One region of the Salipaludibacillus sp. HK11 genome, then DNA from elsewhere that is predicted to be linked to it. Evidence: a T-box and tRNA genes for the amino acid it is inferred to sense, from the RefSeq annotation. Region 1 holds a T-box; the other regions hold tRNA genes.

Region 1 (4,264 bases):
AACGAACAATATCATTATTAGAATCGATGGTAATGGAAGGGCTAGCAGAATGGGAAGTTAAAAATCGTCTAGGTGAGGATCACACGGCACCGTGGACAACTCTCTATTCAAAGCAAGAACTAATGAAGTGGTGGCATCGTTTATTTAAGGAGAATATTAACCTTAGTGGACGTACATTACATTATCCATTTTTGTTTGGTGGAATCGGTGGAAGTCCACCTTGGATTGGTTATCAATTAGGATATTATATCATTAATGAATTTATGAAATACAATCAAAAACTAGATTCAATATCACTATTGAAAATGCCAGCTAATCAATTTCTGATTGAGAATGAAATTTTTGATCTAGATTTGAAAACTAGATTTTAATGTCTTATAACCTTAATGAAATCATAGAATAGAGTGAGAATAGCTTGTTGTAAGTATATTGTACATTTCAGGAGGGGAGGAAGCGACAGTGCGTTTATTTCTACTATGTATTGGCTTTATCATGGCCGTAGCTGGAGGAATTAGTTTAGTAGCATATTTAAATTTGTTGACAGTCGGCTTTACCCTCCTGGAATATTCGATATTTTTACTACAACGCGTCGAAACTTACTTTTTTATTATTGGTGCAGCAATTGTAATTGCTATCGTTTATACACCTGTGAGTCGCAAGCGATTGACAAAGAGCGGAAAGAAATAAACATACGTGGAATAATATGGATGAGATTTGCGCATACTGATGGCAAAGAATGAGTCAGGAGGTATGTCCATGGTCCACATGAGAGATGTTTGGGTGAACTGGTTTGAGGGAGAAGAAAATAGCTACAATGTTTGTGAATTTTTTGAGTGGAAAAAAAGTGATCGAATTGAACTATTGGATCAAATTGCAGTAGTAAAAATTAACACCAATTTATTAGATTATATGGAAAATACGTTATTGGAGCTTCCCGAAGAACTATTAGCAGATATCTGTAGGCAAAGTTATATTCGTCAAAAAAATGAACGAATTGCATTGGAATATTGTTTTATCGCAACGAATGGACAAAGAGCTTTGGTCGTAGACACCCTTGGATATCATACACCTATTCGAAAAAGTAGGATGGTTCCTAGACAAGAAGAAAGACTACGTGAATTGGTAGAGAATGACCCCGTAAGCGATTATTATATGGATTATTTGGATTGTGAAAAACAATACCATATGCTTTCACCAAATCCAGAATTTATGAACGGCCTTGTGCGCCGGGAAAAACAATTAAAACAACTTCTATTTATGGCTTTGGATCAGTTATATGAGGATGCTGAGTTACCAGAATTAAGGTATTGGTATACTGAATGGGCACCTCACAAATATAGTTTCATCCAAGGAATGAGTTTTGATGATGTGTGGACCGGGTTATTTAATGATATTAAATATGGCTGGTCGAAATGTCACGAAGATTTTTGTTTTGAAATGATCAAAGGACAGCCCTTTTTCGAAAAAACATGGGAATTACAACATGAAGAGGAGATGAATAAGACAAACAAATAAACTGATCGCGTATTTGAAAAAGAAAAAATAGGACTACTTGAAGGAACACCTCCAAGTAGTCCTATTTATTATGAGCGTTTTCTACCTAATCCCATCGCTTTTTCTGCTTTTTTTAATGTTTTATAAGATGCCATATTTGCTTTTTCGGCACCTTTGTCAAGAATATCATTTAGTTCTTCAGAATCAATTAATTGATAATATCTGTCTTGGATTGGTTTCAATACGTTTACGACAGCTTCCGCTACATCTGTTTTAAATGGACCATAACCGCTCCCCTTATACTTTTCCTCTAATTCAGTTATTTTCAATCCTGAACACAAGGAATATATTGTTAATAAGTTTGAAACGCCTGGTTTGTTTTCCACGTCGAAACGAACTTCATTATCAGAGTCAGTGACGGCACTTTTTATCTTCTTTGTGATTTGTTTTTCATCATCCAACATCGAGACATAACTCTTAGGATTTGGATTTGATTTACTCATTTTTTTGGTAGGTTCACTTAGTGACATGATTCGTGCACCAACTTTTGCTATTTTTACTTCTGGAATTGTGAAAACATCATTGTATTTTCTATTAAAACGTTCGGCTAAATCTCGAGTTAGTTCCAAATGCTGTTTTTGATCTTCCCCAACAGGAACTATATCAGTTTTATAAAGTAATATATCTGCGGCCATTAATGGAGGATAAGTAAGCAAAGCAGATGAAACTGATTCTTTTCCATCTGATTTGTCCTTAAACTGCGTCATTCGCTCTAATTCACCGATGTAGCTGACGCATTGCATCATCCAGCCTAGCTGGGCATGAGCTGGAACTTCGGATTGAATAAAAAGAGTAGATTTATTTGGGTCGATTCCTGAGGCAATGTATAATGCAGAAAGACTTTTGATATTATTTCTTAACTCAAGACGATTCTGCGAAACGGTAATCGCATGCTGATCAACGACGCAAAAATAACACTCATGATCCTCCTGCACTTCGACAAAATTTTTCATAGCACCTAGATAGTTTCCAAGGGTTAACGTGCCACTTGGCTGAATACCGGAAAATATAGTTTTCATTTTTTTCATCCTTTCGGCGCGGTCGCCAAATTTTTAATTTTAAAAAAGTACAAAAAAGCCCATTCGTCTCCTATATACATAGGGACGAATGGACCGCGGTGCCACCCTGATTAGTTCCAAATAACAAATGGAAATCACTTTATTTCCTCGCATGATTACTTCTGCAAGGGGACTCGATGTAACGTTCGAGTACACGAATTTGCCTACTATGATTTCAGCATATTAGCTCAAAAGGCCATTCCTTTTCACCACATCTTCTGCTTACAGCAACCGCAGACTCTCTGAACATGCTTCCGGAAAAGTACTCTTCTTTATCATCGCCTGTAATCTTAATCTTTACGTCATTATACGATGAGTTAGATTAAAAAGCAATGAACAAGATAATTTAAAATTGCGACTTTTTGATTTCATCTTGCTATCTTTCGTGAAACAATGCAATATAAAGTGGACTTGTCTGTATATACAAATGTCCTTATATAAAGGACAGTCTTTGGAGGAGAGAAAGAATATGAAACTTATTTTGAAATTAATTTCAGGTATTGTAATTGGTGTAATTTTAGGGTTATTTGGATTTGAATGGATGATTAAATCTCTTCTTACGTTTAAAGATGTGTTTGGTGAATTTATTGGATTTATGATTCCCCTTATTATTCTATTTTTTATTGCATCAGGCGTTTCGAAATTAGGCAATGATTCCGGTAAATTAGTAGGAATGACAGTTGGTTCGGCTTATCTTTCAACGTTATTAGCAGGGATATTAGCTTTTTTCGTAGCGACAATTCTCATGCCATTTGTTGCTTCCGGGGGAGTTATCCCTGAAGAATCATCTGGATTAGCTGGATATTTTTCTTTTGAGATTGAACCGGTAATGGGTGTTATTACAGCTCTTGTTTTTGCATTTCTATTTGGAATTGGGATGGCGAAACTTCAGAGCGAGTATTTGATTCGTGTATTTGATGAAGGGAAAAATATTGTAGAATTAGTCATTAAAAAAATTATTATTCCTTTGTTACCTTTTTACATTGCAGGGATTTTTGCAGAACTGGCATCGGAAGGAACAGTTTTTGATACTTTACAAGTATTTGGGATTGTTTTAGTTGTTGCTATTGTGACTCATTGGATTTGGTTAACTATCCAGTATGTTGTTGCTGGGAGTCTTGTTGGAAGAAATCCAATTTCTTTGATAAAGACAATGTTACCCGCTTATTTCACCGCACTTGGAACTATGAGTAGTGCTGCAACCATTCCTGTTACGTTGAAACAAACAAAACAAAATGGTGTAAAAGAAGAAGTGGCGAATTTTAGTGTCCCGTTAAGTGCTACGATTCACTTATCTGGAAGTGTGATCACGATCGTAAGCTGCACAGTAGCAGTCATGACAGTGTTAGATGGTTATTCTGTACCGAACTTCTTCACGATGTTTCCAGTCATTGCGATGCTTGGAGTTATTATGATTGCAGCACCTGGTGTTCCTGGTGGAGCAATTATGGCGGCGATTGGTATTTTAACGTCAATGCTTGGGTTTAGTGAAGTTGCAGTAGGTCTTATGATTGCCTTGTACATGGCGCAAGATAGTTTTGGGACAGCTGCAAATGTGACTGGTGACGGTGCGATTGCTTTATTGGTTGATAAGTTTACATCTAAATTAAAAAGTTAATAAAGGTTGTACTTTGTCCCTTTTCTTTCACATA
Region 2 (4,264 bases), 2.4 Mb from region 1:
CCAGATGATATCGATGATATTGTAAAGGATGTATTAGCACTTTCCAATATTAAAATAGTCGGGATAGGGAGTAATTTTGCTTGTTTTGGAGGAGTTAAACCAACGGAAGATAAAATGAATCACCTAACCTCTATTGCTCAAAAAATACAAAAAATTAATCCAACGATTTCACTCACTCGCATTTCTGGTGGGAATTCAGCCAATTACAATTGGTTTGTCAACACTGAAAATACTGGAGAAGTAAACAATTTAAGAGTTGGAGAATCCATCCTATTAGGACGGGAAACACTCTCGAGGATGCCTATACCAGGTTTGTATACAGACGCCTTTACCTTCGTGGCGGAAGTTATCGAATCAAAAATAAAACCATCTGTTCCATATGGTGAAATTGCACAGAATACATTAGGAATAACACCAGAATTTAAAGATCGCGGAATTATGAGAAGAGCCATCCTTGGAGTCGGTTTTCAAGATGTACTTATTTCTGGTTTAACACCTTTGTTAGACGTGGTTATCCTTGGATCGAGCAGTGATCATACTGTTGTCGATGCAAAAGGAACAAACTTGCGAGTAGGTGACGAAATAGCTTTCTCTGTTGATTATGGTGCGATGCTATCCATAATGACTTCTTGTAATATTTCTAAAAAATATATAAACGTTATTTAATTTCCATCATTTATTTTGTCTTATCGGATATATCAACTAAGGCTCTTATTACAAAAAAACATAAAATTATCATACACACACTCCGAAAAGGAATAGATTCTTTTTCAGGGGTTATCTTTTTGATTACCAAGTTTGTAAATAGAAATTCATTTTATATCGTTTTCTTTGAAAACAAAAAAACTCTTAAACGTTGATTTGTCAACATTTAAGAGTAAACTGTAATTCATAAAATTAACGTAAATTATGTAGATGGTACCGGTGGCCGGAGTCGAACCGGCACGGGACGAACCCACAGCATTTTGAGTGCTGCGTGTCTACCAATTCCACCACACCGGCAAAATAGGACGTGTTAAAAATATTTTAATATCTAAAATGGTGCCGAGGGCCGGACTTGAACCGGCACGATAATTACTTACCGCAGGATTTTAAGTCCTGTGCGTCTGCCAATTCCGCCACCCCGGCAATACAAGAACAAAAATTAATATAAAGTTGGAGGCGGCAACCGGATTTGAACCGGTGATAGAGGTTTTGCAGACCTCTGCCTTACCACTTGGCTATGCCGCCGTCTGGAGCGGAAAACGGGATTCGAACCCGCGACCCCCACCTTGGCAAGGTGGTGCTCTACCACTGAGCTATTTCCGCAAAAAAGATAAGCATAAGCTTCTTTAGCAACACATAGTGAATAAAAAATAAAATCTATTAGTTTTAAGAATAAATAAAATATTGACTTATCAAAATTATAATATATAATTCAGAAAATAAATTGTTTAATTAAATAAAAATGGCAGGGCTAGCAGGATTCGAACCTGCGGGTCACGGAATCAAAATCCGATGCCTTACCGCTTGGCTATAGCCCTATGTATAAATGGGGCGGCTGATGGGAATTGAACCCACGAGTGCCGGAATCACAATCCGGTGCGTTAACCACTTCGCCACAACCGCCATACTCTATATTTGGCAGGGGCAGCAGGAATTGAACCCGCATCAAAGGTTTTGGAGACCTTCGTTTTACCATTAAACTATGCCCCTAAGTATAGTTTAATATTGTAAATTATTGGATAAATGGTGGAGGGGGGCAGATTCGAACTGCCGAACCCGAAGGAGCGGATTTACAGTCCGCCGCGTTTAGCCACTTCGCTACCCCTCCATAAAGAGCTAATTTAAATGTTACAAAATAAATTTTCATTAGTCAAGAAAATTACAGTGGTGCTGGCCAGAGGACTTGAACCCCCAACCTACTGATTACAAGTCAGTTGCTCTACCAATTGAGCTAGGCCAGCACTCAAAAGATGGTGGCTCAGGACAGAATCGAACTGCCGACACACGGATTTTCAGTCCGTTGCTCTACCGACTGAGCTACTGAGCCTTATATAATACGATAAATTATAATTTCTACATAAGTTTTTTCATCATTTCGTAGTGTTTGATCTTTCACTTAATATTTCACTCAATTTTTTATTTTTCATACAAAAAATGGCGGTCCCGACGGGATTCGAACCCGCGATCTCCTGCGTGACAGGCAGGCATGTTAACCGCTACACCACGGGACCTTAGAAATATATTGATATTTATTATTTATATTATTTATTAAAATTGGTTGCGGGGGGCGGATTTGAACCACCGACCTTTGGGTTATGAGCCCAACGAGCTACCAGACTGCTCCACCCCGCGTTAATAGTATTAATAACATTTATAGTTAGTTCTATGGTGGAGGATGACGGGCTCGAACCGCCGACCCCCTGCTTGTAAGGCAGATGCTCTCCCAACTGAGCTAATCCTCCATATTATCAATGTTCTTTCAATCCCGCACTATTTAATAATCCACTTTACAATGAATTATTGGTGACCCGTACGGGATTCGAACCCGTGATACCGCCGTGAAAGGGCGGTGTCTTAACCACTTGACCAACGGGCCGGATATTCTGGCGGAGAGCGAGGGATTCGAACCCTCGAGACGGGATAAAACCGCCTACACGATTTCCAATCGTGCTCCTTCGACCTCTCGGACAGCTCTCCATAAAAATGGCTCCACAGGTAGGATTCGAACCTACGACCGATCGGTTAACAGCCGATAGCTCTACCACTGAGCTACTGTGGAATAATAATATTTTGGCAACAAACGACAAATCTCTTCATCATTTTAGGTGATACTAAAGGTAAAGCCCAGCGACGTCCTACTTTCACAGGGGGAGATCCCCCAACTATCATCGGCGCTGGAGAGCTTAACTTCCGTGTTCGGCATGGGAACGGGTGTGACCTCTCCGCGATCGTCACTGGACATATGAAATTGATCGGTCATATTGACCTCTCAAAACTGGATAACGATGGTATATGAATGAATCGTCTTCGAATCAAAGCATTGGTTAAGCCCTCGATCGATTAGTATCTCTCAGCTGCGCATGTCGCCATGCTTCCACACGAGACCTATCAACCTCATCTTCTCTGAGGGATCTTACTCACTTGCGTGATGGGAAATCTCATCTCGAGGGGGGCTTCATGCTTAGATGCTTTCAGCATTTATCCCTTCCACACGTAGCTACCCAGCGATGCTCCTGGCGGAACAACTGGTACACCAGCGGTGTGTCCATCCCGGTCCTCTCGTACTAAGGACAGCTCCTCTCAAATTTCCTGCGCCCGCGACGGATAGGGACCGAACTGTCTCACGACGTTCTGAACCCAGCTCGCGTGCCGCTTTAATGGGCGAACAGCCCAACCCTTGGGACCTACTTCAGCCCCAGGATGCGACGAGCCGACATCGAGGTGCCAAACCTCCCCGTCGATGTGGACTCTTGGGAGAGATTAGCCTGTTATCCCCAGGGTAGCTTTTATCCGTTGAGCGACGGCCCTTCCATACGGTGCCGCCGGATCACTAAGCCCGACTTTCGTCCCTGCTCGACCTGTATGTCTCGCAGTCAAGCTCCCTTATGCCTTTGCACTCTACGAATGATTTCCAACCATTCTGAGGGAACCTTTGGGCGCCTCCGTTACTCTTTAGGAGGCGACCGCCCCAGTCAAACTGCCCACCAGACACTGTCCCTGAACCGGATCACGGTTCGAGGTTAGAATTCCAGTACAGCCAGGGTAGTATCCCACCAATGCCTCCACCGAAGCTAGCGCTCCGGTTTCCAAGGCTCCTACCTATCCTGTACAAGCTGTACCGAAATCCAATATCAAGCTACAGTAAAGCTCCATGGGGTCTTTCCGTCCTGTCGCGGGTAACCAGCATCTTCACTGGTAATATAATTTCACCGGGTCTCTCGTTGAGACAGTGCCCAAATCGTTGCACCTTTCGTGCGGGTCGGAACTTACCCGACAAGGAATTTCGCTACCTTAGGACCGTTATAGTTACGGCCGCCGTTTACTGGGGCTTCAATTGAGAGCTTCTCCCGAAGGATAACCCCTCCTCTTAACCTTCCAGCACCGGGCAGGTGTCAGCCCCTATACTTCGCCTTGCGGCTTCGCAGAGACCTGTGTTTTTGATAAACAGTCGTTTGGGCCTATTCACTGCGGCTCTCTCGGGCTTGCACCCTAATAGAGCACTCCTTCTCCCGAAGTTACGGAGTCATTTTGCCGAGTTCCTTAACGAGAGTTCTCCCGC
Region 3 (4,264 bases), 590 kb from region 1:
CCCACTTCCGCTTGAATTGTTTCACCTATCTCATCAGTCATTTTCTCTAATTCATCAGCCCAACGGTGAAGCAGCTGAGAGCGCTCATGACCTTCAGTTGCTTCCCAGTTTGCCTGAACGTCAGCAGTACTATTAACAGCTAGATCGACTTCTTCCTGAGTCATAGCAGGAACTTCTCCTACAACTCGTCCATCATCAGGTGATTTAATTTGAACAGTTTTTCCACCTTCACTTACTTTCCATTCATTATTAAAAAGATATGGATACAATTTTATATCTTGACGCAAATCCATCTCGATCACTCCATTCCTTTAAAGTATGAAAGAAATTAACTTTCATTGTTTCTTATTAAAACATGTGAAAACCTTTTCAAACAAGCAATTTGCTCAAATACTTTAAATCCGATCTGAATTATCGTAATTACTTGATCTCATATGGTCAAACTAAGCTATACATGATGCACTTAGATGAATAATTATCAAGCAAAACAAATCTTTATTTTAATTCCAAAACGGAGGGAGGTAGTTCGAACTCTCTTAAAAATTTTTTTGACAGGGAAAACAAAAAGAAAAGCATCCCTATATAGGAATGCTTTGATTATGTAATGGTGAGCCATGAAGGATTCGAACCTTCGACCCTCTGATTAAAAGTCAGATGCTCTACCAACTGAGCTAATGACTCGCAGCTTTACACTCATGAATATTCACGATGCTTACGATAATGAAATTGCTTTTTGGTTTATATCTTTTTTGTAAAATAAGTGGTGACCCGTACGGGATTCGAACCCGTGATACCGCCGTGAAAGGGCGGTGTCTTAACCACTTGACCAACGGGCCAGAAAAAAAGTGGCGGAGAAGGAGGGATTTGAACCCTCGCGCCGCTCACGCGACCTACACCCTTAGCAGGGGCGCCCCTTCAGCCACTTGGGTACTTCTCCTTAATGGCTCCACAGGTAGGATTCGAACCTACGACCGATCGGTTAACAGCCGATAGCTCTACCACTGAGCTACTGTGGAATATGGTGGGCCTGAGTGGACTCGAACCACCGACCTCACGCTTATCAGGCGTGCGCTCTAACCAGCTGAGCTACAGGCCCATTAAGGATATCAAAAAATGGAGCGGGTGATGGGAATCGAACCCACATCATCAGCTTGGAAGGCTGAGGTTTTACCACTAAACTACACCCGCATACAAATACAATAGATGGTTTAAAGCTAACATATAAGTGAGCTAAATACCATAGCTGCTCTGGAGCGGAAAACGGGATTCGAACCCGCGACCCCCACCTTGGCAAGGTGGTGCTCTACCACTGAGCTATTTCCGCATATAATGGCAGGGCTAGCAGGATTCGAACCTGCGGGTCACGGAATCAAAATCCGATGCCTTACCGCTTGGCTATAGCCCTATATTATGTATAAATGGGGCGGCTGATGGGAATTGAACCCACGAATGCCGGAATCACAATCCGGTGCGTTAACCCCTTCGCCACAACCGCCACAAAATAATTTGGCAGGGGTAGCAGGAATCGAACCCGCATCAAAGGTTTTGGAGACCTTCGTTTTGCCGTTAAACTATACCCCTAAAACTGGTGGAGGGGGGCAGATTCGAACTGCCGAACCCGAAGGAGCGGATTTACAGTCCGCCGCGTTTAGCCACTTCGCTACCCCTCCATATTTTCTTGAAGATAAGCTACGAAATTCTTCGTCAGCTTCATTTAAATCTTTATTACATACATAGGTATGCTCAAACATCTTTTCTTTTAAACCCTTGACTTCTTTAAGATCAAAATTTTAAAAAAGCACAAATAAAAAAATGGCGGTCCCGACGGGATTCGAACCCGCGATCTCCTGCGTGACAGGCAGGCATGTTAACCGCTACACCACGGGACCTTATAAAAATATGGAGGAGGAAGAGGGATTCGAACCCCCGCGGGCTTTGACACCCCTGTTGGTTTTCAAGACCAATCCCTTCAGCCAGACTTGGGTATTCCTCCATGTAATTTATGGTAGCGGCGGAGGGGATCGAACCCCCGACCTCACGGGTATGAACCGTACGCTCTAGCCAGCTGAGCTACACCGCCACAATCAAAAATATTTATTATTGCAAAAATAAATTGGTGGAGCCTAGCGGGATCGAACCGCTGACCTCCTGCGTGCAAAGCAGGCGCTCTCCCATCTGAGCTAAGGCCCCATATGTGTATGCCCAGCGACGTCCTACTTTCACAGGGGGAGATCCCCCAACTATCATCGGCGCTGGAGAGCTTAACTTCCGTGTTCGGCATGGGAACGGGTGTGACCTCTCCGCGATCGTCACTGGACATATGAAATTGATCGGTCATATTGACCTCTCAAAACTGGATAACGATGGTATATGAATGAATCGTCTTCGAATCAAAGCATTGGTTAAGCCCTCGATCGATTAGTATCTCTCAGCTGCGCATGTCGCCATGCTTCCACACGAGACCTATCAACCTCATCTTCTCTGAGGGATCTTACTCACTTGCGTGATGGGAAATCTCATCTCGAGGGGGGCTTCATGCTTAGATGCTTTCAGCATTTATCCCTTCCACACGTAGCTACCCAGCGATGCTCCTGGCGGAACAACTGGTACACCAGCGGTGTGTCCATCCCGGTCCTCTCGTACTAAGGACAGCTCCTCTCAAATTTCCTGCGCCCGCGACGGATAGGGACCGAACTGTCTCACGACGTTCTGAACCCAGCTCGCGTGCCGCTTTAATGGGCGAACAGCCCAACCCTTGGGACCTACTTCAGCCCCAGGATGCGACGAGCCGACATCGAGGTGCCAAACCTCCCCGTCGATGTGGACTCTTGGGAGAGATTAGCCTGTTATCCCCAGGGTAGCTTTTATCCGTTGAGCGACGGCCCTTCCATACGGTGCCGCCGGATCACTAAGCCCGACTTTCGTCCCTGCTCGACCTGTATGTCTCGCAGTCAAGCTCCCTTATGCCTTTGCACTCTACGAATGATTTCCAACCATTCTGAGGGAACCTTTGGGCGCCTCCGTTACTCTTTAGGAGGCGACCGCCCCAGTCAAACTGCCCACCAGACACTGTCCCTGAACCGGATCACGGTTCGAGGTTAGAATTCCAGTACAGCCAGGGTAGTATCCCACCAATGCCTCCACCGAAGCTAGCGCTCCGGTTTCCAAGGCTCCTACCTATCCTGTACAAGCTGTACCGAAATCCAATATCAAGCTACAGTAAAGCTCCATGGGGTCTTTCCGTCCTGTCGCGGGTAACCAGCATCTTCACTGGTAATATAATTTCACCGGGTCTCTCGTTGAGACAGTGCCCAAATCGTTGCACCTTTCGTGCGGGTCGGAACTTACCCGACAAGGAATTTCGCTACCTTAGGACCGTTATAGTTACGGCCGCCGTTTACTGGGGCTTCAATTGAGAGCTTCTCCCGAAGGATAACCCCTCCTCTTAACCTTCCAGCACCGGGCAGGTGTCAGCCCCTATACTTCGCCTTGCGGCTTCGCAGAGACCTGTGTTTTTGATAAACAGTCGTTTGGGCCTATTCACTGCGGCTCTCTCGGGCTTTCACCCTAATAGAGCACTCCTTCTCCCGAAGTTACGGAGTCATTTTGCCGAGTTCCTTAACGAGAGTTCTCCCGCGCGTCTTAGAATTCTCTTCCCGCCTACCTGTGTCGGTTTGCGGTACGGGCACCAGTTTCCTCGCTAGAGGCTTTTCTTGGCAGTGTAGGATCAGGAACTTCGGTACTAAAATTTCCCTCGCGATCACAGCTCAACCTTAAGACAAGCGGATTTTCCTACTTGTCAGCCTCACTGCTTCGACGCACATATCCATCAGTGCGCTTACCCTACCTTCCTGCGTCCCCCCTTCACTCAAACGGAAACGTGGTGGTACAGGAATTTCAACCTGTTTGCCATCGCCTACGCCTTTCGGCCTCGGCTTAGGTCCCGACTTACCCTGAGCGGACGAGCCTTCCTCAGGAACCCTTAGGCTTTCGACGGAGGGGATTCTCACCCCTCTTTTCGCTACTCATACCGGCATTCTCACTTCCAAGCGCTCCACATGTCCTTCCGGTCATGCTTCAGCGCCCTTGGAACGCTCCCCTACCACAGACACCCGAAGGTGTCTATCCATAGCTTCGGTGATACGTTTAGCCCCGGTACATTTTCGGCGCAGAGTCACTCGACCAGTGAGCTATTACGCACTCTTTCAATGATGGCTGCTTCTAAGCCAACATCCTGGTTGTCTAAGCAACTCCACATCCTTTT

What was found. A T-box is a leader RNA that pairs with one kind of tRNA and senses whether it is charged. The one in region 1 lies ahead of trpS (tryptophan--tRNA ligase), so its partner is inferred to be a tRNA-Trp.
Region 2: it has a tRNA-Trp gene. The T-box ahead of trpS (tryptophan--tRNA ligase) is inferred to sense a tRNA for this amino acid. The anticodon was not compared.
Region 3: it has a tRNA-Trp gene. The T-box ahead of trpS (tryptophan--tRNA ligase) is inferred to sense a tRNA for this amino acid. The anticodon was not compared.

The regions. Positions count from the first base shown of each region.
Region 1 covers NZ_CP181045.1:1,999,846-2,004,109, reverse strand. The annotation lists gene ACM26V_RS09925 (DUF2268 domain-containing protein) at 1-371, shown strand, start outside; gene ACM26V_RS09920 (hypothetical protein) at 460-687, shown strand; gene ACM26V_RS09915 (DUF3603 family protein) at 757-1,515, shown strand; gene trpS (tryptophan--tRNA ligase) at 1,584-2,573, opposite strand; T-box leader at 2,651-2,900, opposite strand; gene ACM26V_RS09905 (dicarboxylate/amino acid:cation symporter) at 3,082-4,230, shown strand.
Region 2 covers NZ_CP181045.1:4,819,190-4,823,453, reverse strand. The annotation lists gene ACM26V_RS22845 (alanine/ornithine racemase family PLP-dependent enzyme) at 1-666, shown strand, start outside; tRNA gene ACM26V_RS22840 (tRNA-Leu) at 917-1,002, opposite strand; tRNA gene ACM26V_RS22835 (tRNA-Leu) at 1,040-1,128, opposite strand; tRNA gene ACM26V_RS22830 (tRNA-Cys) at 1,157-1,230, opposite strand; tRNA gene ACM26V_RS22825 (tRNA-Gly) at 1,234-1,308, opposite strand; tRNA gene ACM26V_RS22820 (tRNA-Gln) at 1,449-1,523, opposite strand; tRNA gene ACM26V_RS22815 (tRNA-His) at 1,533-1,608, opposite strand; tRNA gene ACM26V_RS22810 (tRNA-Trp) at 1,622-1,695, opposite strand; tRNA gene ACM26V_RS22805 (tRNA-Tyr) at 1,730-1,813, opposite strand; tRNA gene ACM26V_RS22800 (tRNA-Thr) at 1,871-1,946, opposite strand; tRNA gene ACM26V_RS22795 (tRNA-Phe) at 1,957-2,032, opposite strand; tRNA gene ACM26V_RS22790 (tRNA-Asp) at 2,141-2,216, opposite strand; tRNA gene ACM26V_RS22785 (tRNA-Met) at 2,261-2,337, opposite strand; tRNA gene ACM26V_RS22780 (tRNA-Val) at 2,372-2,447, opposite strand; tRNA gene ACM26V_RS22775 (tRNA-Glu) at 2,507-2,581, opposite strand; tRNA gene ACM26V_RS22770 (tRNA-Ser) at 2,590-2,682, opposite strand; tRNA gene ACM26V_RS22765 (tRNA-Asn) at 2,690-2,764, opposite strand; rRNA gene rrf (5S ribosomal RNA) at 2,828-2,944, opposite strand; rRNA gene ACM26V_RS22755 (23S ribosomal RNA) at 3,026-4,264, opposite strand, start outside.
Region 3 covers NZ_CP181045.1:2,592,944-2,597,207, forward strand. The annotation lists gene ACM26V_RS12555 (NADP-dependent glyceraldehyde-3-phosphate dehydrogenase) at 1-293, opposite strand, end outside; tRNA gene ACM26V_RS12560 (tRNA-Lys) at 606-681, opposite strand; tRNA gene ACM26V_RS12565 (tRNA-Glu) at 762-836, opposite strand; tRNA gene ACM26V_RS12570 (tRNA-Ser) at 847-937, opposite strand; tRNA gene ACM26V_RS12575 (tRNA-Asn) at 942-1,016, opposite strand; tRNA gene ACM26V_RS12580 (tRNA-Ile) at 1,020-1,096, opposite strand; tRNA gene ACM26V_RS12585 (tRNA-Gly) at 1,115-1,188, opposite strand; tRNA gene ACM26V_RS12590 (tRNA-Gly) at 1,250-1,324, opposite strand; tRNA gene ACM26V_RS12595 (tRNA-Gln) at 1,331-1,405, opposite strand; tRNA gene ACM26V_RS12600 (tRNA-His) at 1,420-1,495, opposite strand; tRNA gene ACM26V_RS12605 (tRNA-Trp) at 1,508-1,581, opposite strand; tRNA gene ACM26V_RS12610 (tRNA-Tyr) at 1,587-1,670, opposite strand; tRNA gene ACM26V_RS12615 (tRNA-Asp) at 1,814-1,889, opposite strand; tRNA gene ACM26V_RS12620 (tRNA-Ser) at 1,901-1,993, opposite strand; tRNA gene ACM26V_RS12625 (tRNA-Met) at 2,004-2,080, opposite strand; tRNA gene ACM26V_RS12630 (tRNA-Ala) at 2,115-2,190, opposite strand; rRNA gene rrf (5S ribosomal RNA) at 2,201-2,317, opposite strand; rRNA gene ACM26V_RS12640 (23S ribosomal RNA) at 2,399-4,264, opposite strand, start outside.